2 linked regions of the Streptantibioticus cattleyicolor NRRL 8057 = DSM 46488 genome follow. The protein of the gene in region 2 interacts with the protein of the main gene of each other region in a pairwise test. Links are inferred from orthologs where the notes say so. Each region holds a gene or a part of one and is shown on either strand. Other genes may lie near its edges.

Evidence for each region.
Region 1: the proteins of nth (region 2) and aceE interact in binary tests that used the Escherichia coli proteins (3 or more experiments, as listed by UniProt). The link is inferred for Streptantibioticus cattleyicolor NRRL 8057 = DSM 46488 from one-to-one orthologs.

What each region holds. Positions count from the first base shown.
Region 1 is NC_017586.1:1,591,186-1,606,757, reverse strand. What follows is about bases 4,127-7,444. They hold aceE (pyruvate dehydrogenase (acetyl-transferring), homodimeric type), read right to left. Parts: upstream 7,060-7,444; coding sequence 4,327-7,059; downstream 4,127-4,326. Other genes in these bases: SCATT_RS06865 (IS30 family transposase), read right to left, coding at 4,127-4,158. In the rest of the region: SCATT_RS06880 (alpha/beta hydrolase), read right to left, coding at 1-446; SCATT_RS06875 (TetR family transcriptional regulator), read right to left, coding at 569-1,240; SCATT_RS06870 (MFS transporter), read left to right, coding at 1,355-2,950; more of SCATT_RS06865, read right to left, coding at 3,025-4,126; SCATT_RS06855 (DUF3052 domain-containing protein), read left to right, coding at 7,494-7,934; SCATT_RS06850 (peroxiredoxin), read left to right, coding at 8,270-8,728; SCATT_RS06845 (TerD family protein), read left to right, coding at 8,874-9,449; SCATT_RS06840 (TerD family protein), read left to right, coding at 9,636-10,211; SCATT_RS06835 (DUF475 domain-containing protein), read left to right, coding at 10,259-11,389; SCATT_RS06830 (TerD family protein), read left to right, coding at 11,472-12,191; SCATT_RS06825 (TerD family protein), read right to left, coding at 12,211-13,113; SCATT_RS06820 (HpcH/HpaI aldolase/citrate lyase family protein), read left to right, coding at 13,306-14,442. UniProt on the Escherichia coli protein: Component of the pyruvate dehydrogenase (PDH) complex, that catalyzes the overall conversion of pyruvate to acetyl-CoA and CO(2).
Region 2 is NC_017586.1:3,016,077-3,031,096, forward strand. The notes cover bases 1,419-4,184. They hold nth (endonuclease III), read right to left. Parts: upstream 3,415-4,184; coding sequence 2,422-3,414; downstream 1,419-2,421. Other genes in these bases: SCATT_RS13470 (MarP family serine protease), read right to left, coding at 1,419-1,744; SCATT_RS13475 (NUDIX hydrolase), read right to left, coding at 1,757-2,425; SCATT_RS13485 (Crp/Fnr family transcriptional regulator), read left to right, coding at 3,674-4,184. Outside these bases: SCATT_RS13460 (alpha/beta fold hydrolase), read left to right, coding at 1-176; more of SCATT_RS13470, read right to left, coding at 545-1,418; more of SCATT_RS13485, read left to right, coding at 4,185-4,348; SCATT_RS13490 (MBL fold metallo-hydrolase), read right to left, coding at 4,420-5,244; SCATT_RS13495 (NUDIX hydrolase), read right to left, coding at 5,241-6,275; SCATT_RS13500 (RidA family protein), read right to left, coding at 6,337-6,801; SCATT_RS37690 (DUF4177 domain-containing protein), read right to left, coding at 6,852-7,010; SCATT_RS13505 (ArsA-related P-loop ATPase), read left to right, coding at 7,113-8,216; SCATT_RS13510 (ArsA family ATPase), read left to right, coding at 8,213-9,670; SCATT_RS13515 (WhiB family transcriptional regulator), read right to left, coding at 9,871-10,200; SCATT_RS13520 (transglycosylase domain-containing protein), read left to right, coding at 10,583-12,817; SCATT_RS13525 (GatB/YqeY domain-containing protein), read right to left, coding at 13,029-13,496; SCATT_RS13530 (metallophosphoesterase), read left to right, coding at 13,627-14,580; SCATT_RS13535 (Pr6Pr family membrane protein), read left to right, coding at 14,657-15,020. UniProt on the Escherichia coli protein: DNA repair enzyme that has both DNA N-glycosylase activity and AP-lyase activity. The DNA N-glycosylase activity releases various damaged pyrimidines from DNA by cleaving the N-glycosidic bond, leaving an AP (apurinic/apyrimidinic) site.

The sequences.
Region 1 (15,572 bases), 1.4 Mb from region 2 along the record:
AGGTCGGCGGCGTGCGAACGCTCCTCGGCCTGCCGCTGCGCCTCGCCCAGCGCGATCCGGTTGGCCCGGTAACGCAGGGCGGCCGGGGCGCCGTTGAGGTTGCCCACGACCAGCGGGTAGCGGTCGGCCAGCCGCAGCCGCTGGGCCGTGGTCAGCGAGGCCAGGAACCGTGCCACGGTGCCGGCCCCGGCGGTCTGCGGGTCGGGCAGCCGGCGTCCGGCCACCGAGCCGTGCAGCCAGGCGGAGACGGCCGCGGCCCGCGGGTCCTGCGGCGCCTTCTGATGGCGCATCGCGGTCCAGCCGCTGGTGGCCAGCAGCACGAAGACCACCACCACCGCCAACGCAGCGCGCCCCGGCGAGCTCAGGTCCTGCGTGATGACGCGCAGCCAGTACCAGCCGAGGGATCGGGGAGAGGGAGCGCCGGCGCGCTCGTCGAAGACATTCACCGCGGGCCACCATAGGAGATCGTGGTCCCCGGACGTGAATACGGTGACGCACCTCACGTTTAAAACGGTCAGAAGTGCTCTTAATGGACCAGAAAACGTGTTGACGTGGCGTAGGCGCGGTGTTACGGGGTGACGGACTGCCAACTCCCGGCCAGCGCCGGGCCCAGGGTCTCCAGATGCCGCCGGAAGCTGCTGCGCATCGCGGCGACGCTCCCCTCCGAGCAGTGGCCCCAGTGCTCGGACGCGGCCCGGATCACCCCGCCGAACGCCGCCACCAGCACCCTGGGCCGCAGATCGGTGCGCGGATCGAGGCCGGTGCGCCGGGCGATCTCGGCCGTGATCCTGGTCTCCATCTGCGCCTCGCGCCGCAACCGGGCGGAGAGCAGCGCCGGGGTGGACTCGATCACCTGGTACATCCGCATGTACAGGTCGATCGGCACCACTTCGTGGATCGCGGTGGACACGTCGTCCCAGACCCCGAGCACGGCGTGGCGCAGCGCCTCCAACGGCGGCTCGTCCGCGGGGCGTTCCCGCAGCGCCGCCAGGAAACGCTCCTCGATCAGGTCGTCGAGGGCGAGCGCGGCGTGCTCCTTGTTGGTGAAGTAGCGGAAGAAGGTGCGCTGCGAGACCTCGACCGCCTCGGCGATCTCGTCCACCGTGGTCCGCTCGAAACCCTGGCTGGTGAACAACTGCATGGCGGCCCGGACAAGTGCGTCCCGGGTGCGCTGCTTCTTGCGTTCGCGCAGTCCGCAGACGCCGGGTGCCGGGTGCGCGGACGCCGTGGTCTTCGTCACCTCAGGCCACCTCCTTGTGCTCTTGCCGCTGGTCACCCTACCCGTGGCAGATGTGTCAGTTACCTGCTACTGAATGTGTTTGTCAATTGTCAGCCGCTGACATAATCTCACGCCATGACCCAAGCTCCTGTCGTCACCGACAAGGCGTCGGACCGAATACCGGCGCCCCGCAAGTCCCTGCGCGGCCACCCCTGGCTGACCCTGTTCTCGGTCGCCATCGGCGTGATGATGGTGGCGCTGGACGGAACGATCGTCGCCATCGCCAACCCGGCCATCCAGAAGGACCTCGGCGCCTCCCTTGCCGACGTGCAGTGGATCACCAACGGCTACCTGCTCGCGCTGGCCGTCTCCCTGATCACCGCCGGCAAGCTCGGCGACCGGTTCGGCCACCGCCAGACCTTCCTCATCGGCATCGCCGGCTTCGCCCTCACCTCCGGACTGATCGGCCTGTCCGACGGCGTGACCATGGTCATCGTGCTCCGGGTCTTCCAGGGCCTGTTCGGCGCGCTCCTCCAGCCCGCCGCCCTGGGCCTGCTGCGGGCCACCTTCCCGGCCGAGAAGCTCAACACCGCCATCGGCATCTGGGGCGCGGTCATCGGCGCCTCCACCGCCGCCGGCCCCATCATCGGCGGCCTGCTCGTCGAGCACGTCAACTGGGAGTCGGTCTTCTTCATCAACGTCCCCGTCGGCGTGCTCGCGCTCGTCCTCGGCCTGGTGATCCTCAAGGACATGCGCGCCGAGAACGCCGCCAAGTCCTTCGACATCCCCGGCATCGCGCTGCTCTCCGGCGCGATGTTCTGCCTGATCTGGGGTCTGATCAAGGCCCCGGCGTGGGGCTGGGGCGACGCGGCCACGCTGGGCTTCCTGGGCGGCGCGGTCGCCCTCTTCCTGCTCTTCGCGCTGTGGGAGACCAGGTCCCGCGAGCCGCTGATCCCGCTGGGGATCTTCCGCTCGGTGCCGCTGTCGGCCGGCGTCGTGCTGATGGTGCTGATGGCCTTCGCCTTCATGGGCGGCCTGTTCTTCGTCACCTTCTACCTGCAGAACGTGCACGGGATGTCCCCGGTCTCCGCCGGCGTCCACCTGCTGCCGCTCACCGCGATGATGATCGTCTCCTCGCCGGTGGCCGGCGCGCTGATCACCAAGTTCGGCCCGCGCATCCCGCTGGTCGGCGGCATGGTCTTCACCACCGTCGCGATGATCGGCATGGCCAACCTCACGGCGGACAGCGGCACGGCGGCCACCTCGGTGTGGTTCGCGCTGCTCGGCCTCGGGCTCGCCCCGGTGATGGTCGGCGCCACCGAGGTCATCGTGGGCAACGCCCCGCTGGAGCTGTCCGGGGTGGCCGGCGGCCTCCAGCAGTCCGCCATGCAGGTCGGCGGCTCGCTGGGCACCGCCGTGCTCGGCGCGGTCATGGCCGCCAAGGTGGACGACCTGCTGCCGCGCAACTGGGCCGCCGCCGGGCTGCCCGAGCTGCCGCCCGGCCAGGCCGCCCAGGCCTCCGACGCGGTCGCCGTCGGCGTGGCCCCGATCGGCAAGGGCGTCCCCGGCCAGCTCGTCCCGGTGATCACCCGGGTCGCCCACCAGACGTTCGTCTCCGGAATGGCCCTGGCCTTCACCGTCGCCGCGATCGTGGCCGCGGTGGCCGCCGTGGTCGCCGTCTTCACCAAGCGCGGCGAGAACGCCGCCTCGGGCGGCGGCGTGCACATCTGACGCCGACAAAACACCGAAGGCCCGGCCGGGGATGGGCGGTTTCTAGGGGTCGTCGCAACACGTGGTCGTGTTGATCAGGCCGCGAGCAGTTTATGCAGGCGCTCGGCTGGGGTTTCCCAGCCGAGCGTTTTGCGTGGGCGGCCGTTGAGTTCGGCAGCGACGGCGTCCAGGTGCTCGCGGGTGTGGACGGACAGGTCGGTGCCCTTGGGGAAGTACTGCCGCAGCAGGCCGTTGGTGTTCTCGTTGGAGCCGCGCTGCCAGGGGCTGGCCGGATCGCAGAAGTAGACCGGGATGTCGGTGGCGATGGTGAACGCGCCGTGCGCGGCCATCTCCGCGCCTTGGTCCCAGGTCAGCGAGCGCACCAGGTGGGCGGGCAGCGTCTGGACGGTGTCAGTCAGGGCGTCACGGACGTGCTCGGCGCTGCGGCCGTCGGGCAGGTGCAGGAGCATGACGTAGCGGGTGGCTCGTTCGACCAGGGTGCCGATGGCGGAGGCTCCGTCCTTGCCGATGATGAGGTCGCCCTCCCAGTGGCCGGGCACGGCCCGGTCTTCCGCCTCGGCGGGCCGTTCGCTGATCATCACCATGGGAGTGGAGAACCGCGGTTGGCGCTGCTGGGCCTGGCGGCGAGGCTTGCGCCGGGCGCGGCCGGTCCGCAGGGCGCGGGCCAGCTCGCGGCGCAGCTCTCCCCGGCCCTGGACATAGAGGGCCTGGTAGACCGTCTCGTGGACCACGTGCATCTCCGGCCGCTGGGGGAACTGTGCCCGCAGAGCCTGGCAGATCTGCTCGGGGCTCCACCGTAGATGCAGGCGATCCTGGATGAAGCGCCGCAGTTCGGGGTTCTGGCTGATCTTCCCCGGCTTGGGGCGGGGCCGGCGGGCATCGGCACGGGCCTGGGCTGCGTGTGGTCGGTACTGGCCGTTGCCCGGATGCCGGTTGCGGCGGATCTCGCGGCTGACGGTCGACGGGCTGCGGCCCAGCTCGGCCGCGATCGCCCGAACCGTGGCCTTCTCCCGCAGCCGGTCGGCGATGTAGATCCGGTCGTCCTCGCGCAGGTACCGGGACGGACCAGAAGGCGGCACCACCGCGTGGATCGGTGGCGCCGCCTTCTGCCGGCGGTCCGCGCTGCGGCCGTTCCGCCATCGCCGGCCGGTCTTCTCGTTGATACCGACGATCCGGCACGCCTCTTTGTTGCTCAGGCCCTGCTGCATGAGTTGGGAGTATGCCTCCCGCTCACGCAGCAGCTTCTTGGGCCCCTGAGCCACCGTCCGGATCTCCCGGATCTTGAAGTCCATCGCAGCATCCCCTGAACTGGGGTGTTGCGACGACCACTAGAACGGAAGATGATCCCGGCCGGCCTTCGCGGTCGCCCAGAGGCGTTACGCGTCGCCGCCGGCCGCGCCCGGGTCGGCCGCCGCCACGTCCAGCAGCTGGTAGCGGTCGATGGCCTGCTTGAGCACCGAGCGGTCCACCTTGCCCTCCCGGGCCAGCTCGGTCAGGACCGCCAGCACCACCGACTGGGCGTCGATGTGGAAGAAGCGGCGGGCCGCACCACGGGTGTCGGCGAAGCCGAAGCCGTCGGCGCCCAGCGACTGCCAGGTGCCCGGCACCCAGCGGGCGATCTGGTCCGGCACCGAACGCATCCAGTCCGAGACCGCCACGAACGGGCCCTGGGCGCCGCTCAGCTTGCGGGTCACGTACGGGACGCGCTGCTCCTCCTCCGGGTGGAGCAGGTTGTGCTGCTCGGCCGCCACCGCGTCGCGGCGCAGCTCGTTCCAGGAGGTCGCCGACCACACGTCGGCCTTGACGTTCCACTCCTCGGCGAGGATCTTCTGCGCCTCGACCGCCCACGGCACCGCGACACCGGAGGCCAGGATCTGCGCCGGGACGGCGCCCGCCTCACCGGCCTTGAACCGGTACAGGCCCTTGAGGATCCCCTCGACGTCCACGCCCTCCGGCTCGGCCGGGTGCTGGATGGGCTCGTTGTAGACGGTGAGGTAGTAGAAGACGTCCTCGCTGTCCGGGCCGTACATCCGGCGCAGACCGTCCTTGACGATGTGCGCGATCTCGTAGCCGAACGCCGGGTCGTAGGCGACGCAGGCCGGGTTGGTCGAGGCCAGCAGCTGCGAGTGGCCGTCGGCGTGCTGGAGGCCCTCACCGGTCAGGGTCGTGCGTCCGGCGGTCGCGCCCAGGACGAAACCACGCGCGAGCTGGTCGGCCATCTGCCAGAACTGGTCACCGGTGCGCTGGAACCCGAACATCGAGTAGAAGACGTACACCGGGATCATGTGCTCGCCGTGGGTGGCGTACGACGAACCGGCGGCGATCAGCGAGGCGGTGCACCCCGCCTCCGAGATGCCGTCGTGCAGCATCTGGCCGGTCGGCGCCTCCTTGTACGCCAGCAGCAGCTCGCGGTCGACCGACTCGTACAGCTGGCCCAGCGGGCTGTAGATCTTGGCGGACGGGAAGAGCGAGTCCATGCCGAAGGTGCGGTACTCGTCCGGGGCGATCGGCACGAAGCGCTTGCCGATCTCCTTGTCCCGCATCAGGTCCTTCAGCAGCCGCACGAACGCCATCGTGGTGGCGATGGACTGCTGGCCGGAGCCCTTGCGGACGGCCGCGTAGACCTTGTCGTCCGGCAGGTTCAGCGGCTTGGCGCGGACCACCCGGGTGGGCACGTAGCCGCCGCACTCCTTGCGGCGGTCGTGCATGTACTGGATCTCCTCGGAGTTCCGGCCAGGGTGGTAATACGGCGGCAGGCCGTCCTCCAGCTCCTTGTCGGAGATCGGCAGGTGGAGCCGGTCGCGGAAGCGCTTGAGGTCCTCGACCGTCAGCTTCTTCATCTGGTGGGTGGCGTTGCGGCCCTCGAAGTTGGGGCCCAGCGTCCACCCCTTGACCGTCTGGGCGAGGATCACCGTCGGCTGGCCCTTGTGCTCCTTGGCCGCCTTGTACGCCGCGTAGATCTTGCGGTGGTCGTGACCGCCCCGGCCCAGGTGCAGGATCTGGTCGTCGGTCATGCCCTCGACCATGTTGCGCAGCCGGTGGTCGCCGCCGAAGAAGTGCTCGCGGATGTACGCGCCGGTCTCGGTGGCGTACGTCTGGAACTGGCCGTCCGGGGTGCTGTTGAGCTTGTTGACCAGCACGCCGTCCCGGTCCTGCGCCAGCAGCGGGTCCCAACTGCGGTCCCAGATCAGCTTGATGACGTTCCAGCCCGCGCCGCGGAAGACCGACTCCAGCTCCTGGATGATCTTGCCGTTGCCGCGCACCGGGCCGTCGAGGCGCTGGAGGTTGCAGTTGACCACGAAGGTCAGGTTGTCCAGGCCCTCCCGGGCGGCGAGCGAGAGCTGGCCGAGCGACTCCGGCTCGTCCATCTCACCGTCGCCGAGGAACGCCCACACGTGCGAGTCGGAGGTGTCGGCGATGCCGCGCGCCTGCAGGTAGCGGTTCATCCGCGCCTGGTAGATCGCGCCCAGCGGGCCGAGGCCCATCGAGACGGTGGGGAACTCCCAGAAGTCCGGCATCAGCCGCGGGTGCGGGTAGCTCGACAGGCCGTCGGGGGCCTTCGACTTCTCCTGGCGGAACGCGTCGAGCTGCCGCTCGGAGAGGCGGTCCAGCAGGAAGGCGCGGGCGTAGATGCCCGGCGAGGCGTGGCCCTGGAAGAAGATCTGGTCACCGCCGCGGCCGTCGTCCTTGCCGCGGAAGAAGTGGTTGAAGCCCACGTCGTACAGGGAGGCCGAGGAGGCGAAGGTCGCGATGTGGCCGCCGACGCCGATGCCGGGCCGCTGGGCGCGCGAGACCATCACGGCGGCGTTCCAGCGGGTCGCGTTGAGGATCTTGCGCTCGATCTCCTCGTTGCCCGGGAAGAACGGCTCGTCCTTGGTCGCGATGGTGTTCACGTAGTCCGTGCTGCGCATCTCGGGCACGGCCACCCGCTTCTCACGGGCACGCTCGATGAGGCGGAGCATCAGGTAGCGGGCGCGCTCACGGCCGCGTTCGTCGATGGCCGCGTCGAGCGAGTCGAGCCATTCCGCCGTTTCCTCGGGATCGAAATCCGGGACCTGGCTGGGAAGGCCGCCAATGATGATCGGGTTGCGATCGGATCCGGAAGCCACGCTGTTCCTTCGCTACTAGGTCTTGCTCTGTTGTGTCGCGCCGCCTCCATCGTGTACCGCGGCTGGAGATCCGTCACCTCTACTGAGTGGTAACCACCACCCGGCGAGACCGGCTGTGCTGCGACCGCCGCCGGCCGACCTGTGATCGCCGACGGCCAAATCGCAACTCTACGCCCAGCCGGGAGCGGAGCGGACACCCGTCCTGGCGAGGTACGGCCGTTCGGCTTCCGTCGGCTCGCCCGGCCGCTTATCGTCGCAACAAGGGCAAAATGGAGTGACTGGCATCACATACCCGGTGCGTTGTGCGGCGACACGTCAACGTTTGGGCGGGATCGGGAGCCGGGTACTTGCGCGATCCGCCCGGTCCGTGTGGACTACGGCCAATACCCTGCACTGCGCGGGGTGGCAGACATCCCCAAGACAGGAGGCAATCCGTGAGCGCGACCGCGGACCACGCGGAGGAGCGGACCAACCCGGCCGCACGGCTGGGGTTCGAGCCCGGACAGGTGGTCCAGGAGATCGGCTACGACGACGACGTCGAGCAGGAGCTCCGTGAAGGTATCGAGGCCATCATCGGTCAGGACCTCGTCGACGAGGACTACGACGACGTGGCCGACGCCGTGCTGCTCTGGTTCCGGGACGAGGACGGCGACCTTACGGACGCGCTGGTGGACGCCATCGGCCTGATCGAGGAGGGCGGTGAGATCCTGCTGCTGACCCCGAAGACCGGCCGCGACGGCTACGTCGAGCCCAGCGACATCGGGGAGGCCGCGCAGACCGCCGGACTGGCCCAGACCAAGACCTTCAGCGCCGGCAAGGACTGGAGCGGCAGCCGTCTGGTGACGCCCAAGGCCGCCAAGAGCGGTCGCCGCTGAGCGGACCGGCGTTCCGGCGCCGCGCGGACACCCCAGGCCCGTCCGGCCGGCTCCGGCCGCGTCGTGCCCACGGCCGCCGTGGTGCCCCTCGGGCGCCGGTGGCGCGCTCCTTGACGCGCCCGGCGTGAACCGGGCCGCCCCGCGCGCCGGAGTGCCGTGAGTGCCCAGGGCGCACCTCGATCCGATCCCTCTCCCGCCCCCCGTGGACCGGCGCCGCCGGACCGCGGGGGGCGGTGTGCCTGCCGGGCCCGGCCGGGGCAGTGAAAGACTGTGACCGCCGCCCGCCACCGACGGCGCGGCGCCACCGGCGAGACGCAACCGGAAGGAAGTGCCCCATGGCCATCGAGGCCGGCTCCCAGGCCCCCGACTTCGCGCTTCGGAACCAGCACGGCGAGACCGTCAGGCTCTCGGACTTCCGCGGCGAGAAGAACGTCGTCGTGCTCTTCTACCCGTTCGCCTTCACCGGGGTGTGCACCGGCGAGCTGTGCGCGCTCCGCGACGAGTTGCCCACGTTCGTCAACGACGACGTCCAGCTCCTCGCCATCTCCAACGACTCCCCGTTCGCGCTGCGGGTCTTCGCCGAGCAGGAGGGCCTCGACTACCCGCTGCTCTCCGACTTCTGGCCGCACGGCGAGGCCAGCCGGGCCTACGGCGTCTTCGACGAGGAGAAGGGGTGCGCGCTGCGCGGCACCTTCATCGTCGACAAGGCCGGCACGGTGCGCTGGACGGTGGTCAACGGGCTGCCGGACGCCCGCGACCTGGGCGAGTACGCCAAGGCCCTCGCCACGCTGTGAGCCGTCCGCCTCACCGGCGGCCCGGGGTGCGTTACGACCGCTGCCCCGGGCGGGAACCGGTCACTAGGATCGGCTCGTTCCTCAAAGGACACCGCACAACGGGAGCGCTGGGCTCAACGTTCCCCTCGGACCATTGGGAGGACTCGTGGGAGTCAGCCTCAGCAAGGGTGGCAACGTCTCGCTGACCAAGGAGGCGCCCAACCTCACCGCCGTCCACGTCGGCCTCGGCTGGGACGCGCGCACCACCACCGGCGCCGACTTCGACCTGGACGCCAGCGCCCTGCTGACCGACGCGGCCGGCAAGGTCCTCACGGACCAGCACTTCGTCTTCTTCAACAACCTCAAGAGCCCGGACGGCTCGGTCGAGCACACCGGGGACAACCTCACCGGTGAGGGCGAGGGCGACGACGAGGTGATCAACGTCGACCTGGCCGCCGTCCCGGCCGACGTCGCCAAGATCGTCTTCCCGGTCTCCATCTACGAGGCCGAGAGCCGCCAGCAGAGCTTCGGCCAGGTGCGCAACGCCTACATCCGGGTGGTCAACCAGGCCGACCAGAAGGAGATCGCCCGCTACGACCTCACCGAGGACGCCTCCACCGAGACCGCCATGGTCTTCGGCGAGCTGTACCGCAACGGCGCCGAGTGGAAGTTCCGGGCCATCGGCCAGGGGTACGCCTCCGGACTGCGCGGCATCGCCCAGGACTTCGGCGTCAACGTCTAGCGGCCGGCCGCGAGCACGGGCACGGCGCCGGCCCCGCGCGGGCCGGCGGGCTCAACCCCACGGCCCGCTCCAGGCGTCATCACATGGCGGGACGGACCACCTGGGCCGTCCGGCGCCCCGCTCCGCGCGGGACGGCCGGGCGCCGGACGGCCACGTAGACCACCAGCACCGGGGAGGAAGCAGCGGATGGGTGTCACGCTCGCCAAGGGGGGCAACGTCTCGCTGACCAAGGAGGCGCCCAACCTCACGCATGTGCAGATCGGCCTCGGCTGGCAGGCCCGTACCACCACCGGCGCCGACTTCGACCTGGACGCCAGCGCCCTGCTGTGCTCGGGACCCCGGGTGCTGGGCGACGAGTACTTCGTCTTCTACAACAACCTCACCAGCCCCGAGGGATCGGTCGAACACACCGGGGACGAGCTGGTGGGCGGCACCGGCGGCGACGACGAGACCATCCTGGTGGACCTCACCCGCGTCCCCGAGCGGGTCGACCGGGTGGTCTTCCCGGTCTCCATCTACGACGCCGAAGCCCGCGCGCAGACGTTCGGCCAGGTCAGCAACGCCTACATCCGGGTGGTCAACCAGGCCGACCAGAAGGAGATCGCCCGCTACGACCTCACCGAGGACGCCTCCACCGAGACGGCGATGATCTTCGGCGAGCTCTACCGGCACAAGGGCGAGTGGAAGTTCCGGGCGGTTGGCCAGGGGTACGCCTCCGGGCTGCGCGGGATCGCCCTGGACTTCGGGGTCAACGTTTCGTAAAGTCGCGGTGCCGATCGCGGGGCGCACCTCAACAGGATGGGATCACAGTGCTCGTCAGAACCTTCGGCTGGTCGCTCGCCGTCACCGCGGTGGCGCTCGCCTTCTCCGCGGTCGTCTGGGGGTGGGAGGGTCTGGCGGTCGTCGCCATCCTGTCGGTCCTGGAGATCTCGCTCTCCTTCGACAACGCGGTCATCAACGCGGGCATCCTGCGCAAGCTCAGCCCGTTCTGGCAGCGGATCTTCCTCACCTTCGGCGTGCTGATCGCCGTCTTCGGCATGCGGCTGGTCTTCCCGGTGGTCATCGTGGCCATCACCGCCAAGATCGGGCCGATCGAGGCCGTCAAGGTCGCGGTGAACGAGCCCACCCGCTACGAACACCTGGTGACCAGCGCCCATCCGGCGATCGCCGCGTTCGGCGGGGTCTTCCTGCTGATGATCTTCCTGGACTTCCTCTTCGAGGAGCGGGAGATCTCCTGGCTCGGCTGGCTGGAGCGTCCGCTGGCCCGGCTCGGCAAGCTGGAGTCGCTCTCCGTCGTGGTCGCCCTGGTGGTGCTGCTGGTCGCCGCCATGACGGTGGCCACCGAGGTCCCGGTGCACGGCGGCGGCACGGTCGACAAGACCGCCACCGTGCTGCTGGCCGGGGTCGCCGGGCTCATCACGTACCTGGTGGTCGGCGGGGTCTCCGGCTTCTTCGAGGACCGGCTGGAGGAGGCCGAGGACGACGAGTCCGAGGAGGCGGCGCCGGCCCCGCGGACCGGCTCGGTGATCGGGCTGGCCGGCAAGGCGGCCTTCTTCATGTTCCTCTACCTGGAGGTCATCGACGCCTCCTTCTCCTTCGACGGCGTCATCGGCGCCTTCGCCATCACCAACGACATCTTCAAGATGGCGCTGGGCCTGGGCATCGGCGCCCTCTACATCCGCTCGCTCACCGTCTTCCTGGTCCGCAAGGGCACCCTGGACGACTACGTCTACCTGGAGCACGGCGCCCACTACGCGATCGGCGCGCTCGCCGTCATCCTGCTGCTCACCATCAAGTTCGAGGTCAACGAGGTGGTCACCGGCCTGATCGGCGTGGTGCTCATCGCGGCCTCGTTCGGCTCCTCGGTGGTACGCAACCGCCGACTCGGGGAAGGCTCCGGACAGCCGGACCGGCAGGCCGAGGTGGCGACCAAGGTCTGACCGTCCCGGTCCGGCGTACGGAAGGCGCCGCGCGGCCCCGCCGGGGCGGGCGCGCGGCGACATGGCCCAGGGGAGGGGCGGCATGTGGGAGTTCCTGCGCGGCGGCAGATCCGGGTTCGACATGGGCACCTCGCACACGGTGACCCTCACCAAACGCCGCCCGGTGGTCTCGCTCAACCAGCAGGGTTCCGCGGGCGGCAACCTGCGGGTCAACCTGACCTGGCGGATGCGCACTTCGGACATCGGCGACCAGTACCCGCGCAGCTCCGCCTGGCGCCGCCCGTTCTCGGTCTTCAACCCCGAACTGGTGCAGGCCCAGGGCCCCGCCATGGTCAACGTCGACCTCGACCTGGCGTGCATGTACGAGCTGGCCGACGGCAGCAAGGGCGTCGTCCAGCCGCTGGGCGAGTTCTACGGCAACGTCAACGAGCCGCCCTACATTCACCTCAGCGGTGACGACCGGTTCGGTTCCGGTTCGGGTGAGACGATGACCATCAACCTGGACCACAAGGACCAGTTCACCCGGCTGCTGGTCTTCGTCTACATCTACGACGGCACCCCCGCCTTCGACCGGACCCACGGCATGGTCACCCTCTACCCCAGCAGCGGCCCGCAGATCGAGATCGCGCTCAACGAGCGCGCCCCGCAGGCCCGTTCGTGCGCGGTGGTGCTGATCGAGAACCGCAAGGGCGAGCTGTACGTGCGCCGCGAGGTGCGCTACGTCTACGGGTTCCAGGCCGAGCTGGACCGGCTGTACGGGTGGGGCCTGCAATGGGGACGCGGCTACAAGTCCAAGGTCTGACCGCGGCGCCCCCGGGCGGTCACCGGCCGCGCTGGAACTGCGGCCCCTGCGGCGGCATGACGAAGGCCGGCACGGTGGGCTGCGGGGGATAGCCGGCCGCGTGCGGCGGCGGGTATCCGTAGCCCGGCGGCGGATACCCCGGGGCCCCGGGCTGCGGCGGGTAACCGTAGGACGGCGGTGCCGGATACCCGTAACCGGCCGACGGGTAGCCGTACCCCGGCACGGCCATCGGCTGGGTGGCCACCGGCGCCTGGGGGTACGTGGCGGGCCGCGGCGGGAGCGGCGGGGGAGCGGCGGCCACCGTGGGCACCGGACCGGTGGGAACGGGCGCGGCGGGCGCCGGAACCGTCGGCGGCGCAGCGGCACCGTCCGTGTCGTCCCCCTCCACCGCGATGCCGAACTCGGTGGCGAGCCCCACCAGCCCGCTGGCGTACCCCTGGCCCAGCGCGCGGAACTTCCAGCCGCCCTCCCGCCGGTACAGCTCACCGCAGATCAGCGCGGACTCCGCGCCGGTGTCCGGCACCACCGCGAAACGGGCCAGCGGCGCGGCGTCCCGACCGGCCGCGGCGTCGAAGAGCAGCAGCCGCAGATCGGCGACCGCGCGGAAGCGTCCGCCGTCCGCCGAGGCGGCCAGCACCACCCGGGCCACCGACGGCTCCAGCGCCGCCAGCCGCACCTCCACCCGGTCCGCGAGGCCGTCCCCGACGGGCTCCTTGGGGCCGTGCGCGACCAGGCCCGAGGGGTGCCGCGGCTGGTTGTAGAAGACGAAGTCGGCGTCGGAACGCACCTTGCCGTCCCCGCCCACCAGCAGCGCCGAGAGGTCGACGTCGGGCACCCCGGAGCCGGGCGTCCAGCTCAGCACCGCCCGCACCGCGGACGCCTCCAGCGGGATGTTCGACCCCTTCACCATCTCGTGCGTCATGTCCGTCATCCTGCCAACCACCACCCGGGCCGACAACGCAGGGGCCGCCCGGTACCCGGGCGGTAGCAAGGGGTCGCACAAGGGTTGGTAAAGACCGTCCCATAAGCCTGCGTACGATTGTCGGCCAGGCGTCGTGCGAGGTGGTCCTCGGCGCGGCGCGGGGACGGCACACCACGACCCACCGGGGAGCGTATGCGGCACTTCGGACACCTCGCGCCGCGCGTGCGCGACGAACTCTTCCACCTCCCACCCGCCGAGTTCGACGCCGCCGCCCCGCTCGACGTCCTCGCCCCCGCCCTCGGCGCCACCCTCTACAGCCCCGCGACCCGGCCCCGCCTCGCCGCCGACGTACGCCGCCAGGCCGCCCGCGGCGTGGTCTCCATGGTGCTCTGCCTGGAGGACGCGATACCCGACGGCGAGGTCGGCCGGGCCGAGGCCAACCTCGTCGCACAGCTCACCGCGCTCGCCGCCGAGCCCACCGGCGCCCCCGGATCCGGCCCGCTGCCGCTGCTCTTCGTCCGGGTACGCACCCCCGGCCAGATCACCGCCCTGGTCACCCGGCTCGGCCCCGCGGTCCGCGTCCTGACCGGATTCGTCCTGCCGAAGTTCACCGAGTGCAGCGGGATACCGTTCCTCGAAGCGCTCACCGAGGCCGAAGCCGCCTGCGGACGGCGCCTGCTGGCCATGCCGGTGCTGGAATCCCCCGACCTGCTCCACCTGGAGACCCGTACCGCCACCCTCGACGGCATCGCCCGCACCGTCACCAAGTACCGCGACCGGGTCCTCGCCCTGCGGCTCGGCGTCACCGACCTGTGCGCCGCCTACGGGCTGCGCCGCGCCCCCGGCACCACCGCCTACGACATCGCCCTGCTCGCCGCCCTCATCGGCGACGTCGTCAACGTCCTCGGCCGCGCCGACGGCACCGGCTTCACCCTCACCGGCCCGGTCTGGGAGTACTTCCCGCGCCGGCCGCGGACCCCCGGACCCCGGCCGCCCGGCGGCCACCTCGACGGACTGCTGCGCGAGGTCGAACTCGACCACGCCAACGGCCTGTTGGGCAAGACCTGCATCCACCCCAGCCACATCGCCCCGGTGCACGCGCTCTCCGTCGTCACCCACGAGGAGTTCTGCGACGCCACCGACATCACCGGCCCCGGCAACGGCGGCGGGGTGCTGCGCTCCGCCTACACCAACAAGATGAACGAGGTGAAGCCGCACCGCGCCTGGGCCGAACGCACCCTGCGCCGCGCCCGGGCGTTCGGCGTCGCCCGCCCGGACGTCACCCTCGCCGACCTGCTCGCCGCGGGCACCCCCGCACCCGGCGCCTGACCACCGGCCGCCCCCACCCCTTGGAGCACTCCACGCATGGCAGCAGAGCACATATGGCCCGGCCAGTGGGTCACCGACCGGCTCGGCGTCACCCTCACCGGTTCCCCCGGACTGCCCGGGCTCGTCGGCCTGGCGGTCCGCGACAACCCCCGGCGGGCCCATCTGCTGGTCTCCACCGTGCTCGGCAAGCACGTACCGCAGCACCCGAAGACGGTCCGCGACGCCGGGCTCACCCTCGGCCACCGGGTACGGGCGCTGTTGGGTGAGGAGGACGCCGCCCGCGCCCTCGTCCTCGGGTACGCCGAGACCGCCACCGGCCTCGGCCACTGCGTCGCCGACGGCCTGGGCGCCGCCCGCTGCCTGCACTCCACCCGGCGCCGGGTGCCCGGCATGCCCGACGCCGGCGGCTTCGAGGAGGAACACAGCCACGCCACCTCCCACCGGCTGCTCCCCGCCGACCCCGGCTGGCTCACCGACGGCGCCCCGCTGGTCCTGGTGGACGACGAACTGTCCACCGGCCGCACCATCCGCAACACCGTCGAGGCCCTGCACCGCCGCGCGCCCCGCGAACGCTACGTGGTCGCCGCCCTGGTCGACGTCCGCGACCCGGCCGGCCACGACGACCTCGCCAAGGCCGCCGCCGACCTCGGCACCACCGTCGACGTCGTCAGCCTCGCGCACGGCCGGGTGGCGCTCCCCGCCGACGTCCTCGCCCGCGGCCGGCGCCTGGTCGCCGACCACACCACCGCCCCGCCCACCCCGGCCGACGGCCACCGGGCGCCCCGGATCACCCTCGACTGGCCGGCCGGGCTGCCCGACGGCGGACGCCACGGCTTCACCGCCGCCCACCGCGACCGCCTCGAAGCCGCGCTGCCCGCCCTCACCGGGCAACTGCGCGCCGCCCTGCCGCCCGGCGCCCGGCGCGTACTCGTCCTCGGCAGCGAGGAGTTGATGTACGTGCCGCTGCGGCTCGCCGAAGCCCTCGCCGACCGGCTGCCCGGCACCGACGTCCGCTTCTCCGCCACCACCCGCTCCCCGGTGCTCGCCGTCGACCACCCCGGATACCCCATCCGCAGCCGCCTCGTCTTCCCCAGCCACGACGACCCGGCCGACGGCCCCGGCGACCGCTA
Region 2 (15,020 bases):
GTTCGCTCGACCCGGTGATGCGCATCCGCAGCGCGGCCGGTTCCGGGGAGTACGTGGAGGCGCCCTACCGCTGGCGGCTCTTCGACGGCCTCGGCCACTTCCCGCACGAGGAGGACCCGCTGGCGTTCTCCACCGAGCTGGTCAACTGGCTCAAGGACCCCGAACCCGACCGCTGACCGCCGCCCCGGAAGACCACCGGTGCGACCATCACGCCATCTCACCGTACGACCGTCAGCCAAATGCCGGACGCATAAGCCGAATGAGCGAGGCGCTGGTGGTTACCGACCTTGCGGTGCGGGCACGTAGCTCGGTATGGGCTGGACGCACGACTACCGTGACGTATCAAGCGACCACCGGGGCACCGCCGCTACGCGTCGGCCGACGCCCGGGACGGTCCGCTACGACCAGGAGCAGTTGCTGGCCATTCCGCACATCCTGCGGCGCCGCGCTCGCTGGGTGAGCGCCCGGTTGCGCCACACGACACGCGGCTGACCTGGCCTTCCCCCGCCGACCCGATCTCACCGCCCGTTCGGCGCGGGCCGGATCACAGCGCGCATCCCTGGGTGTCCACCGGGCGTGCCGCGGTCCGGCCCGCGGCGACGTCGGTGCGTACCTCGTGCGAGGTGAGCGCGTAGCCGGTGCGGTCGTCGTCGAGCGACTTGGCGAAGACCACGCCGTAGACCTCGCCGTCCGGGGTGAGCAGCGGGCCGCCGGAGTTGCCCTGGCGGACGGTGGTGTAGAGCGAGTAGACGTCACGGCTGACGTTGCCGCGGTGGTAGATGTCCGGGCCGTGCGGCTGGATGCGGGCGCGGACCCGGGCGGCCCGCACGTCGTACCCGCCGTTCTCCGGGAAGCCGGCCACGATGGCGCCGTCGCCGCTGTGCGCGGGGTGGCCGACGAAGTCGAGGGCGGGGGCGTCGAGCGAGGGCACGTCCAGCACGGCGATGTCCCGCTGCCAGTCGTAGAGCACGACCTTGCCCTGGTACGTGGGGCCCTCGCCGCCGACCTGGACCACCGGATCGGTGACCCCGCCGACCACGTGGGCGTTGGTCATCACCCGGTGCGGGGCGAAGACGAAGCCGCTGCCCTCCAGCAGCTTGCCGCAGCCGCCGGCGGTGCCGGTGACCTTGACGATGCTGCGCTCGGCGCGGAGCGCCGCGGGGGCGGTGGCGAGCCTGGGGTCGGGGGCCGGCACCGGGGCGATCGGCTCGCTGGAGAACGGGGTGAACACCTGCGGGAAGCCGTTCTGCGCCAGCACCGAGGAGAAGTCGGCGAACCACATGTCGGCGCGCTGCGGGATCATCCGGGAGACCCCGGTGAGCACCTTGGAGGCGCGTACCTCACGCCCGATGGTGGGCAGCGCGGTGCCGGCCAGCGCGGAGCCGATCAGCCAGGCCACCAGCAGCATCGCCAGCACGTTGACGAGCGCGCCGCCGGTGGCGTCCACCGCCCGCGCCGGGGACCAGGTGATCCGGGTGCGCACCTTGTTGCCCAGGTGCGTGGTGAACGCCTGTCCCACCGAGGCGCAGACGATCACGACCACCACGGCCATGATCGCGCTGAACGTCCCCGGGGTGGCGTTGCCCATCGCCCCGTCCCAGATGACGGGGAGGACGTAGATCGCGGCGAGACCGCCCCCGAGGAAACCCAGCACCGACAGGATGCCCACCACGAATCCCTGCCGGTAGCCGATCACGGCGAACCACACGGCGGCGAGCAAGAGCAGGACGTCCAGCGCGTTCACCGGGATACCGTCTCACGTACGACGGGCCAGCGGGACTTCCCTTTCCCGGTCCCACTCCCGCTCCCAGCCGCTGAAGTACAGGATGCGGTCGATGAGTTCGGCGGTGAAGCCCCATACCAGGACATCGCACACGAGGAAGGCCGGGCCGCGGTGGCCGCTGGGGTGGGTGACCATCGCCCGGTTGCCCGGATCGGCGAGTTCGGCGACGGGGACGGTGAAGACCCGTTCCGTCTCGGCCGGATCGACCACCCGCACCGGGCTGCGCTCCCGCCACCAGCCGAGCACCGGGGTGACCACGAAGCCGCTGACCGGGATGTAGAGCCGGGGCAGCACCCCGAAGATCTGCACCCCGGCCGGGTCCAGCCCGGTCTCCTCGCACGCCTCGCGCAGCGCGGCCCGGACCGGACCCTCGCCCTCCGGGTCGCCGTCCTGCGGATCGAGGGAGCCGCCGGGGAACGAGGGCTGGCCGGCGTGCGAGCGCAGCGACCGGGAGCGCTCCATCAGCAGCAGCTCCGGGCCGTCCGGGCCCTCCCCGAAGAGGATCAGCACGGCCGACGGACGCCCGCCGTCGGCCGGCGGCAGGAAGCGGCTCAGCTCCTCCGGCGGCAGCACCGCGGCCACCTCGGCGACCGGCGCCAGCCAGGCGGGCAGCCCGCGCACATCGCACCCGGCCGTCGTCATTCCCCCTCCCCCGCCGGGACCACCGGCTGGTGGACGGCCTTCTGGTGCTCCACGAAGGACGGCGGCGGCTTGAGCCGCTGCCCGGTGCCGCCCGGCTGGAGCTCGTACTTCAGCAGCTTGCGCGCCTTGTCCGGGTCGGTCTCGCCCTCCCCGTAGGAGGGGCACAGCGGGGCGATCGGGCAGGCGCCGCAGGCCGGCTTGCGGGAGTGGCAGACGCGGCGGCCGTGGAAGATCAGCCGGTGCGAGAGCATCGTCCACTCCGACTTCGGGAAGAGGGAGCCGACCTCCTCCTCGATCTTCTCCGGGTCCTCGGAGGTGGTCCAGCCGAAGCGGCGGGCGAGCCGGCCGAAGTGGGTGTCCACGGTGATCCCCGGGACACCGAAGGCGTTGCCGAGCACCACGTTGGCGGTCTTGCGCCCGACCCCGGGCAGCGTCACCAGGTCCTCCAGGCGCCCGGGGACCTCGCCGCCGAACCGGTCACGCAGCGCCGCCGACAGCCCCAGCAGCGATCTGGCCTTGGCCCGGAAGAAGCCGGTGGGCCGGACGATCTCCTCCAGCTCCTGCGGATCGGCCGCCGCCATCTCCTCCGGGGTGGGGTACCTGGCGAAGAGCGCCGGGGTCGTCATGTTGACCCGCAGATCGGTGGTCTGCGCCGACAGCACGGTGGCCACCAGCAACTGGAACGGGTTCTCGAAGTCCAGCTCGGGGTGGACGTACGGGTAGAACTCGGCCAGCTCGCGGTTGATCCGCCGGGCCCGCCGGACCAGTGCGGTACGGGACTCGGCCTTGGCCGCGGGCTTCTTCGCGGGGCCCTTCGCCGCGGGGGCCTGCTTGGCGGCGGGCCTCTTCGCGGCGGCCTTCCTCGGCGCGGCCTTCTTGGCGGGGGCCTTCGCGGGGGCCGCCTTCCCGCCCGGGGCGCGCTTGCGCGGAGCCGCTTCGGCCGTACGGGCAGGCTGTTCGCTCACAGCGGAATCCGGGGCGGCGGTCACCCGGACGGATCCGCCATCTTGCTTCTTCCTCGGCGCACTTGGCGTATCAGGCACCCGGCCAGCCTAAGGCTCGGCGCCCGGATCCGCCCTTGGCCACCACGATGACGGCGCCCCGGCCGCACCGCCGCGACCGGCCATTTCGACCCCGCCGCACGCCCCGGGCCCGGCATAGGACACACTTGTGATTGATCGCACTGTTTTACCGTCCGGCATGATGGGGACAGGTCCCGGTCGGTGGAAGTCAACAAGGAGAGACCTCGTGGACGACGTTCTGCGGCGCGCACCGCTCTTCGCGGCGCTCGACGACGAGCAGGCCGCTGAGCTGCGCGCCTCCATGACGGAGGTCACGCTCGCGCGTGGTGACTCGCTCTTCCACGAGGGCGACCCGGGTGACCGCCTGTACGTGGTCACCGAGGGCAAGGTGAAGCTCCACCGCACCTCGCCGGACGGGCGCGAGAACATGCTGGCCGTGCTCGGCCCCTCGGAGATGATCGGCGAGCTGTCGCTCTTCGACCCGGGCCCGCGTACCGCCACCGCCACCGCGCTGACCGAGGTCAAGCTGCTCGGCCTGGGCCACGGCGACCTCCAGCCGTGGATGAACGCCCGCCCCGAGGTCGCCGTGGCGCTGCTGCGGGCCATCGCCCGGCGGCTGCGGCGCACCAACGACAGCATGTCCGACCTGGTCTTCTCCGACGTCCCCGGCCGCGTCGCCAAGGCCCTGCTGGACCTGTCGCGCCGCTTCGGCGTCCAGTCCGACGAGGGCATCCACGTGGTGCACGACCTGACCCAGGAGGAGCTGGCCCAGCTGGTCGGCGCCTCCCGCGAGACGGTCAACAAGGCGCTGGCCGACTTCGCCCAGCGCGGCTGGCTGCGGCTGGAGGCCCGCGCGGTGATCCTGCTGGACGTCGAGCGGCTGGCCAAGCGGTCGCGCTGACCGACCGGACGCTGCGGGAACGGGCGAGCGGAGACCATCCGCCCGCCCGCTTCCGTTCCCGGCCCGTGCCGTCAGATCAGGCCGTGCTCGCGCAGGTAGTCCAGCTGGGCCCGCACCGACAGCTCGGCGGCGGGCCACAGGGCGCGGTCCACGTCGGCGTAGACGTGCGCCACCACCTCGGCGGCGGTGCGGTGACCGGCCTCCACCGCGGTCTCCACCTGGGCCAGCCGGCTCGCCCGGTGCGCCAGGTAGAACTCCACGGCGCCCCGGGCGTCGTCCAGCACCGGGCCGTGGCCGGGCAGAATCGTTTCGATGCCGCCGTCCGTGGTGAGCGTCCGCAGGTGGCGCAGCGAGTCCAGGTAGTCGCCGAGCCGGCCGTCGGGGTGGGCCACCACGGTGGTGCCCCGGCCCAGCACGGTGTCGCCGGTGAGGACGGCGCCGTCGGCGGGCAGGTGGAAGGAGAGCGAGTCGGCGGTGTGCCCCGGGGTGGCCAGCACCCGCAACTCCAGCCCGCCGGTGGTGATCACGTCCCCGGCCGCCAGCCCCTCCTCCCCCAGCCGCAACGCCGGGTCCAACGCCCGTACCCGGGTGCCGGTCAGCTCGGCGAACCGGGCCGCCCCTGCGGCGTGGTCGGGGTGGCCGTGGGTGAGCAGGGTGAGCGCGATCCGCTTGCCGGCCTCCTCGGCGGTACGGATCACGGTGCGCAGATGTGCGTCGTCCAGCGGGCCGGGGTCGACCACCACGGCGAGCGGCGAGTCCGGCTCGGAGACGATCCAGGTGTTGGTGCCGTCCAGCGTCATCGGGGACGGGTTGGGGGCGAGCACGCAGACCGCGCGGGGGGTGGCGGGGCCGCCGACGGAGGGCTGCGGGGCACCGGGCAGGATGGCGGCCGTCATGACTCGGCTCCTCGGGCTGGCGTCGTCGGGTCCTCACTGTGCGGATGCCCCGGCACGGCGCCGTCATCCGTCGCGCCGCCCCGTTCCACGTGCCGGGTGAACTCCTCGTGCCCGGGCCAGCGCAACACCACCTCGTCGCCGACGAGTTCAGCCCGGGCCAGCACCGGCGTCATGTCCCGGCCGGCGCAGGAGGCGAAGGCGTCGGCCACGGTGGCGTACGGCAGCAGCGCGCGCAGCGTGGCGATGGTCGGCGGCATCATCAGCAACTCACCGCGGTCGTACCCGGCCACCGCGGCACCGGCGGAGAGCCAGGCCACCCGGTCGGCCTCGCCGGAGACGTCCCGGGTGCGCTGCCCGGCCGGCAGCGCGGCGAGGAAGAACCAGGTGTCGTAGCGGCGCTCCTCGAACTCCGGGGTGATCCAGCGGGCCCACGGCCCGAGCAGGTCGGAGCGGAGGACGAGGTCGCGGCGGGCGAGGAAGTCGGCGAAGGAGAGCTCCCGGCCGACCAGTGCCCGGCGGTCGGCCTCCCAGCCGTCACCGCTGGTGTCGGCGACCACCGAGGAGGCGTCGGGGCCGGCCAGCAGCACCCCGGACTCCTCGAACGTCTCCCGCACCGCGGCGCACACCACCGCCTGCGCCGACACCGGGTCGAGCCCCAGCAGCCCGCCCCACACCTCCCGTTCCGGCCCCGCCCAGCGCACCGGGCGTTCGTCCCGCGGGTCGACCCCGCCGCCCGGGTACGCGTAGGCGCCGGCGCCGAAGGCCATGGAGGCGCTCCGGCGCAGCAGATGGAGTTGGGGTCCGCCGGGGGCGTCGCGCAGCAGCAGCACGGTGGCCGCCCGGCGCGGCTCGACGGGGTTGAGCCTGCCCTCCGTCAGCGCCCGGATCCGGGCCGGCCAGGAGGGCGGGAACCATCCCTTGGCGGTACGGGAGGAACGGGACCGCGCGTCCGGCCCCTGGGCCGGAGCCGCCTGCGCGCCGCCGGACCGCGGTGCGTCCGGTCCCGGCGGCGTGCCCTTGGTCGTCGTCATGGCCGGATGCTATGCGCTGCCGTGCCGATGTTCGAGAGGACGTCCCGGCCGGGACCGGGGGTCAGCCGGCGATCTCCACCTGGATCTCGACCTCCACGGGCGCGTCCAGCGGCAGCACCGCGACGCCGACCGCGCTGCGGGCGTGGACGCCCTTGTCCCCGAGGATCTGCCCGAGCAGCTCGCTCGCGCCGTTGATCACCCCGGGCTGACCGGTGAAGTCCGCGGCGGAGGCGACGAAGCCGACCACCTTCACCACCCGCACGATCCGGTCCAGGTCACCGGTGACCGTCTTGACCGCCGCCAGCGCGTTCAACGCACACGTCGCCGCGAGGGACTTGGCCTCCTCCGCGGTGACCTCCGCGCCCACCTTGCCGGTGACCGGCAGCTTACCGTCCACCATGGGGAGCTGGCCGGAGGTGAAGACGAAGGAGCCGGAGCGCACGGCCGGCTGGTAGGCCGCGAGCGGCGGGACGACCTCGGGCAGCGTCAGCCCCAGCTCCGCGATCCTCGTCTCAACGGCACTCATGCCCTCCCGTCGCCCACCGCCACCCTCAACGGAGTCGCTTCGCGACGCGCTCATGACTTCTGCCGCTTCAGGTACGCCACCAGCTGCTCCGGGTTGTTCGGGCCGGGGACGACCTGGACGAGTTCCCAGCCGTCCTCACCCCACTGGTCGAGGATCTGCTTGGTGGCGTGCACGAGGAGCGGCACGGTCGCGTATTCCCACTTGGTCATGGGGCGACTGTAATGCTTCGGGCCGGGGCGGGACGCGTCCGCTCCCCCAGTCGAGGGCGGCCCTGTGCGTGGCATCCGGCCCGACTGGTTAGGCTCGGATGTGTGAGCGCCCAGCAGACAGCCTCCCCGAGGCTCCACATCGTCACGGGCAAGGGCGGCACCGGTAAGACCACGGTCGCCGCCGCACTGGCGCTCGCCCTGGCGACCGAGGGCAGACGGGTCCTGCTCGTCGAGGTCGAGGGGCGGCAGGGCATCGCCCAGCTCTTCGAGACCGAGGCGCTGCCGTACGAGGAACGAAAGGTGGCCATCGGCCCGGCCGGCCCGGCGGAGGGCGGTGGCCGGCGGTCCGGCGGCGAGGTCTACGCGCTCGCCATCGACCCCGAGTTGGCCCTGCTGGACTACCTGGAGATGTTCTACAAGCTCGGCCGGGCGGGCCGGGCGCTGAAGAAGATCGGCGCGGTCGACTTCGCCACCACCATCGCCCCCGGGCTGCGCGACGTGCTGCTCACCGGCAAGGCGTGCGAGGCGGTCCGGCGCCGCAACCCCGCGCACGCCAAGGAACGCCCGGGCGCCCGCACCTACGACGCGGTGGTGATGGACGCCCCGCCCACCGGACGCATCACCCGCTTCCTCAACGTCAACGACGAGGTGGCCGGGCTCGCCCGGTTCGGCCCGATATACAACCAGGCGCAGGCGGTGATGCGGGTCATCAAGTCCGCCGAGACCGCGGTGCACCTGGTGACGCTGCTGGAGGAGATGCCGGTCCAGGAGACCGTGGACGGCGTCGCCGAGCTGCGGGCCGCGGGGCTGCCGGTGGGCGCCGCGGTGGTCAACATGGTGCGTCCGGTGGTCCTCGACGACCGGACGCTGACGGTCGCGCTGGACGAGGACGTCCCGGCCACCCGGCGTACCGCGGTGGCCAAGGCGCTCTCGCAGGCCGGACTGGGCGGCGCCCGGCGCGGCGGCCTGGCCGAACGCCTGGTGGACCCGCTGCTGGAGCAGGCCCGCGAGCACGCCGGCCGGGTGATGCTGGAACGACGGCAGCGCGCCGACCTGGACTCCCTCGGGCTGCCCACTTTCGAACTGCGCATGCTGCCGGACGGGGTGGACGTCGGCGGGGTCTACGCCCTGGCCAGGTCGCTGCGCGCACAGGGCTTCGGCGGCGCGGACGCCGCCGTACGGGACGTCAGGGGGTCGCGCCGATGACCTGGGAGACACCGCCTCTCCAGATCGATCCGCTGCTGGACGACCCGGCCACCCGGATCATCGTCTGCTGCGGCTCGGGCGGGGTGGGCAAGACCACCACGGCCGCCGCGCTCGGCGTCCGCGCGGCCGAACGCGGCCGTACCGTCGTGGTGCTCACCATCGACCCGGCCCGCCGGCTGGCCCAGTCCATGGGGCTCACCGAACTCGACAACACCCCGCGCCGGGTGGCCGGGGTGGACGAGTCGGCGGGCGGCCGGCTGCACGCGATGATGCTGGACATGAAGCGGACGTTCGACGAGATCGTCGAGCAGCACGCCGATCCGCAGCGCGCCCAGGCGATCCTGGACAACCCCTTCTACCAGTCGCTCTCCGCCGGGTTCGCGGGCACCCAGGAATACATGGCCATGGAGAAGCTGGGCCAGTTGCGAGCGCGCGACGAGTGGGACCTGATCGTGGTCGACACCCCGCCCAGCCGGTCGGCGCTGGACTTCCTGGACGCGCCCGGCCGGCTCGGCTCGTTCCTGGACGGCAGGTTCATCCGGCTGCTGATGGCGCCGGCCAAGGCGGGCGGCCGGGCCGGGATGAAGTTCCTCAACGTCGGCATGTCGATGATGACCGGCGCGCTGAGCAAGGTCGTCGGCGCCCATCTCCTCCAGGACGTGCAGACCTTCGTGGCCGCGATGGACACCATGTTCGGCGGCTTCCGCAAGCGGGCCGACGCCACCTACCGGCTGCTCCAGGCGCCGGGCACCGCGTTCCTGGTGGTGGCGGCGCCGGAACGGGACGCGCTGCGCGAGGCGTCGTACTTCGTGGAGCGGCTGGCCGCCGACCGGATGCCGCTGGCCGGGCTGGTGCTCAACCGGGTGCACGGCAGCGGCGCCACCACGCTGACCGCGGAGCGCGCCCTCGCGGCGGCCGAGGCGCTGGAAGATCTGCTCGACGAGCCGTCAACGCAGGTGCTGGTCAACGGAGTTGAGGACGACGACGCCACGGCGGACGCGGAATCCCATCCGGACGACGGCATTGTCGATCATCACAACGGGAAGACTGGAGGAAGCCGCTCCTCCGGCCGCACCCCCGGCGACGGCTCCGACGACCCCGGTCACGGCGATCTCCCCGGCCGTGACCCCCGTGGCACCCGCGACGACGGCACACCCGACGGTGGCTCCCCCGGCTCTCCCACCCCCTCCGGCCACCACGCTCCGGTGTCCGGCGCCGACGCGACGGGTGAGCCCTCCGCGGAAGGTCTCGCCGCCGGTCTGCTGCGGTTGCACGCGGACCGGATGCAGTTGACCGTGCGCGAGCGCCGCGCCCGGGAACGTTTCGCCTCCGTCCACCCGGACGTCCCGGTGGCCGAGGTGGCCGCCCTCCCGGGCGATGTGCACGACCTCGACGGGCTGCGCGCGGTCGGGGAACGGCTGGCCGCCGGCGACCCGGTGACCTCGGTAGCCTGACGTACGGTCAGCCCCGGCCGCGTCCGGCGGGCGGGGCGCACGGGGGCATGCCGCGCGCCGCCGCGGGAGGACGCGGCGGTCGGCGCGTGCGTACGCAGGGCGGTAGGGCGCCGCGGCGATCGTCGGTGTGCGCGAGGAGCGACCGGGCGTGCGGGTACAGGCCCCGGCGGGGCCGGACGCGAAGGTGGGGCGCGGGCTCGTCAGCCGACGGCCGCGTAGTCCTCCTCGGCGTCGGCGGGCAGCAGGCCCATGCTGCGCTCGTACTCGTGACGGGCCGTCTCCAGCAGTCTGCGCCACGAGGTCACGGTGGGACGCCGGCGCAACAGCGCCCTGCGTTCCCGTTCGGTCATCCCTCCCCAGACGCCGAACTCGACGCGGTTGTCGAGTGCGTCGGCCAGGCACTCGGTACGCACCGGGCATCCGGTGCAGACCGCCTTGGCCCTGTTCTGTGCCGCACCTTGGACGAAGAGCTCGTCCGGATCAGTCGTCCGGCACGCTGCCTGTGCGCTCCAGTCGGTAACCCAGCTCATGCTGGCGCCGTCCTCTCCCGAATCGGGGCTCCCCCACGGCGGCAGCGGCATATTCACCGCCGCCAGTTGAGGACGTTACGGAAGGAGGGCAGGGCGCAACAGCCCCCTCGGGCCCAATCTTGAATGGCCCGATCGGACTATGCGTACCCGGCAGATCACCCACCGGAGTGAGCGAAGCGCAAACCCGACTCGCCGGACATCACCGCCATTTCACCCAAAGGTCTGGCTGAGACCTCTGGCATATGTCGGTAATCCGGACACCTCTCATCACCCACAAGAGTGAAGAAGGAGGGCGAAACCGTGCGCCATCGGAGCGCGTCGTTCACAGGGTAGGCGAACAGATGGGCGCACGTCCTGAGAATCGGCGCGTAGGCTGCTGCCCATGGCTTACAAGCGCTCGGACGGTGGCCTGTCGGCGGCCCGACAGGCCGTGAAGTTGCTCGGCGTCAGCGTGCTGTCGGGGGTCGTGCTCGCGGGCATCGCGCTGCCGGCCACCGGTGCCCTCGGGCTGACCGCCAAGGGCGCCGCCGCCGGGTTCGACCAGCTCCCGGGAGAGCTGAAGCGCCCCCCGCTGAGCCAGGCCTCCCGGATACTCGACGCCAACGGCGGCCTGATCGCCACCGTCTACTCGCGCGACCGGGTCTCCGTACCGCTCGACCGGATCAGCCCGACGATGCAGAAGGCGATCGTCGCGATCGAGGACGCGCGCTACTGGAAGCACGGCGCGATCGACGTCAAGGGCGTGCTGCGCGCCCTCAACACCAACGCGACCCAGGGCGGGGTCGCCCAGGGCGCCTCCACCCTCACCCAGCAGTACATCAAGAACGTCTTCATCGAGGAGGCCGGGGACGACCCCGACAAGGTCGCCGAGGCCACCCAGCAGACCCTGGGCCGCAAGGTCAAGGAGCTGAAGTACGCGATCCAGGTGGAGAAGGAGCTGGGCAAGCGCAAGATCCTGGAGAACTACCTCAACATCACGTTCTTCGGCGAGCAGGCGTACGGCGTCCAGGCCGCCGCCCAGCGCTACTTCAGCACCGACGCCGACAAACTCACCCTGGACCAGGCCGCGCTCCTCGCCGGCCTCGTCCAGTCGCCCACCCGTTACGACCCGATCAACGACCCCAAGGCCGCGCTCACCCGGCGCAACACCGTGCTCTCCCGGATGGCCGACCTGCACGACATCACCCGTGCCCAGGCCACCGCGGCGCAGGCCCGGCCGCTCGGCCTCAAGCCCAGCATCCCGCGCAACGGCTGCATCACCGCCGTCCAGGGCGCCGGCTTCTTCTGCGACTACGTCCGCGAAACCTTCCTGAACAACCCGGTCTTCGGCAAGACCCGGGAGGCCCGGGCCAAGCGCTGGACCGAGGGCGGCCTGACCATCAAGACCACCCTGGACCCCAAGGCCCAGGCGTCCCTCCAGGCTTCGGTCACCAAGCACGTCTACACCACCGACCCGGTGGCCACCGCGGTCACCATGGTGGAGCCCGGCAGCGGCAAGATCCGGGCCATGGGCCAGTCCCGGCCGTACGGCTTCGGCGCCCACCAGACGCAGATCAACTACTCGGTCGACCGCAACATGGGCGGCGGCCTCGGCTACCAGCCCGGCTCCACCATCAAGGCGTTCACCGCCGCGGCGGCCCTGGAGAACGGGATGTCGGCGACGCAGAGCTACCCGTCGCCGTACCAGATGCCGTACCCGGACGTCACCGACTGCTCCGGCCACCGGCTGCACGACGACGCCTCGGTGCCCAACGAGAACAAGTCCGAGGTCGGCCCCTACACCATGCCCGAGGCCCTGCAGAAGTCGATCAACACGTACTTCGTCTCGCTGGAGGCCGACACCGGGCTGTGCAACGTGGTCAAGATGGTCAACAACCTGGGCATGGACAAGCGGGCCGGCGGCGGCTCCTTCGGCCTCGGCGCCTCCTTCACCCTCGGTGCCAACGAGGCGTCCCCGCTGGACATGGCCGCCGCGTACGCCGCCTTCGCCAACGGCGGCGTCTACTGCGCGCCGACCGCCATCGAGTCGGTGACCGACACCTCCGGCAAGTCGCTCCCGGTGCCCCAGGAGTCCTGCCACCGGGCGATGTCGCAGCAGACCGCCGACACCATCAACACCATGCTCAAGGGCGTGGTCGACGACGGTACGGGCAAGGAAGCCGGCCTGAAGGACCGGGACAGCGCGGGCAAGACCGGCACCACCGACAGCCGCTACGCCGCCTGGTTCGTGGGGTACACCCCCAACATGTCGGCGGCGGTGTGGGTCGGCGACCCGGCGCACCACGTGCAGATGTACGACATCACCATCGGCGGCGTCTACCACCAGAAGGTCTACGGCCAGGACACCCCGGCCCCCATCTGGCAGGACGCGGTCAGCGGCGCGCTGGCCGGGGTGCCGGCGGAGAGCTTCCGCACCGTCAACATCCCGACACCGGACAAGAAGGGCGGCCAGGACGCCCAGAAGCCGCAGACCCCCGCCGGTGACAAACACGATCACGGCCGCGGCCACAACAACGGCAAGGCCCCCGGCGGCCCCGACCCCCAGCAGCCCCCCTTCAACTTCCCGCCCGGCATCATCGCCGGCAACGAGAACGGCGGAGGCCTGACCTGGCCCTGACCCGGTCACCCAACGCGCCCCGGACCTGTCGGTCGGGGGCACGTTGGTGTGTTGGGGGGCGTGTTGGGGGCGGGGCGCAGCCGGGGGCGCCGCGCGTCCCGGGGGCCCGACAGGCGCGACGGGCGAGCCGTGAACCGTTGACCCGCCGGGGGACGGGGCGCGTCCGGCGGCGACGGGCGAACCGGGGGCGCCTACCGCCGGGCGCGAGCCGTCAGGTGCTGAGCCGGCGCTTCACCGCGGCGGCGACCCGGCCGCCCTCGGCGCGGCCGGCGATCTTCGCGTTGGCGATCTTCATGACCGCGCCCATCGCCTTGGGCCCCTCCGTCCCGGAGGCCGCGGCCTCCGCGACCGCCTCGTCGACCAGGGCGCCCAGCTCCTCGTCGGTGAGCTGCTTGGGCAGGTATTCGGCGAGGATCTCGCCCTCGGCGCGTTCCCGGGCCGCCGACTCCGACCGGCCGCCCTGCTCGAACGCCTCCGCCGCCTCGCGCCGCTTCTTCGCCTCGCGGGTGATCACCTTCAGCACCTCGTCGTCGGAGAGCTCACGGGCCTGCGTACCCGCGGTCTCCTCCTTGCTGACGGCCGAGAGGGTGAGCCGGAGCGCGGCCAGCCGGACCTCGTCACGTGCCTTGAGGGCAACGGTGAGGTCCTCCTGAAGCCGCTGTTTGAGCGTCGTGGTCATACCGGGAGTCTGCCATGCGGGGACGGCGCGGCGCCGGAACATTTCCGGCGTACGCCGCCGCCCGGCGCCCCCGCCGGCGGGAGATCACCAAGATTTCCCGCCCCGCGTGGCGCGTGCAACGATGGGGCGTATGCGCGCGCGTTACGGGATCCCCTTGGGAATGACAGCGATCGGCGCGGCCGGGGTGGCGTACGCCGCCGGCTACGAGGTCCGGTCCTTCCGGCTGCGACGGGTCGAGGTGCCGGTGCTGCCGCCGGGGATGCGCCCGCTGCGCGTCCTCCAGGTCTCCGACATCCACATGGTCGCCGGGCAGCGCAAGAAGCGCCACTGGCTCCAGTCGCTGGCCGGGCTCCGCCCCGACTTCGTGGTCAACACCGGCGACAACCTCTCCGACCCCGAGGGCGTCCCCGAGGTGCTGGACGCGCTCGGCCCGCTGTTGGAGTTCCCGGGGGCGTACGTCTTCGGCTCCAACGACTACTACGGCCCCCGCTTGCGCAACCCCGCGCGCTACCTGTTCGAACGCGCCCAGGGACGTCACGGCCTCAACGGCAACCCCCCGGTCACCGGCGCCATCCACAACCCGTGGACCGAGCTGCGCGACGCCTTCGACGAGGCGGGGTGGACGGGCCTGACCAACGCCCGTGGCCGGCTCAAGCTGGACGGCGGCATCGAGGTGGCGCTCACCGGGCTGGACGACCCGCACATCAAGCGGGACCGGTACGCGCAGGTGGCGGGCGGTCCGGCGGACGACGCCGACTTCTCGCTCGCCGTGGTGCACGCGCCCTACCTGCGGGTGCTCGACGCGTTCACCGCCGACCGCTACCCGTTGATCCTGGCCGGCCACACGCACGGCGGCCAGCTGTGCGTCCCCTTCTACGGCGCCCTGGTCACCAACTGCGATCTGGACACCCGGCGGGTCAAGGGGCTGTCCACCCACCGCGCCGGAGGACGCCGCGCCTACCTGCATGTTTCCGCAGGATGCGGCACGAACCGCTACACCCCGGTACGTTTCGCCTGTCCGCCGGAGGCGACGCTGCTGACGTTGACGCAGCGCGCGGAGGAGCCGGTGCGGGGCCGCCGCTGAGAGGTGTCGAACGGGTCGGCGCGCCCGGTCGGGACGGCTCCCGGACGCCACGGGGAGCGATGGCTACCGTAGCCGGGTGACCGATCCACACCTTTCGCCCCTTTCACCGGTGCCCGCGCTGCGCCGGGTGCCGGTGGGCGGCGTTCCCGGCCGGTCCGCCCGACGGCACCGCCGCCCGCTGACCGCCGCGTTCCGGGGCCTGACCGCGCTCGCGGCGGGCGCGGGGGTGGCACTCGGCGCCCATGCCGCCCCGAGCGCGTCACGGTTCTTCGGCTACTTCGCGGTCGAGGCCAACTGCCTGCTGGCCCTGGTCTCGCTCTGGGGCGCATGGCGCGCCTGGTCCGGCCGGCGCCCGTTGCCCGCGTGGCTGACCGGCGCCGCCATGATCTACGTCACGCTCGGCGCCCTGCTCTTCCACGGTCTCCTCACCGAACCGGCAA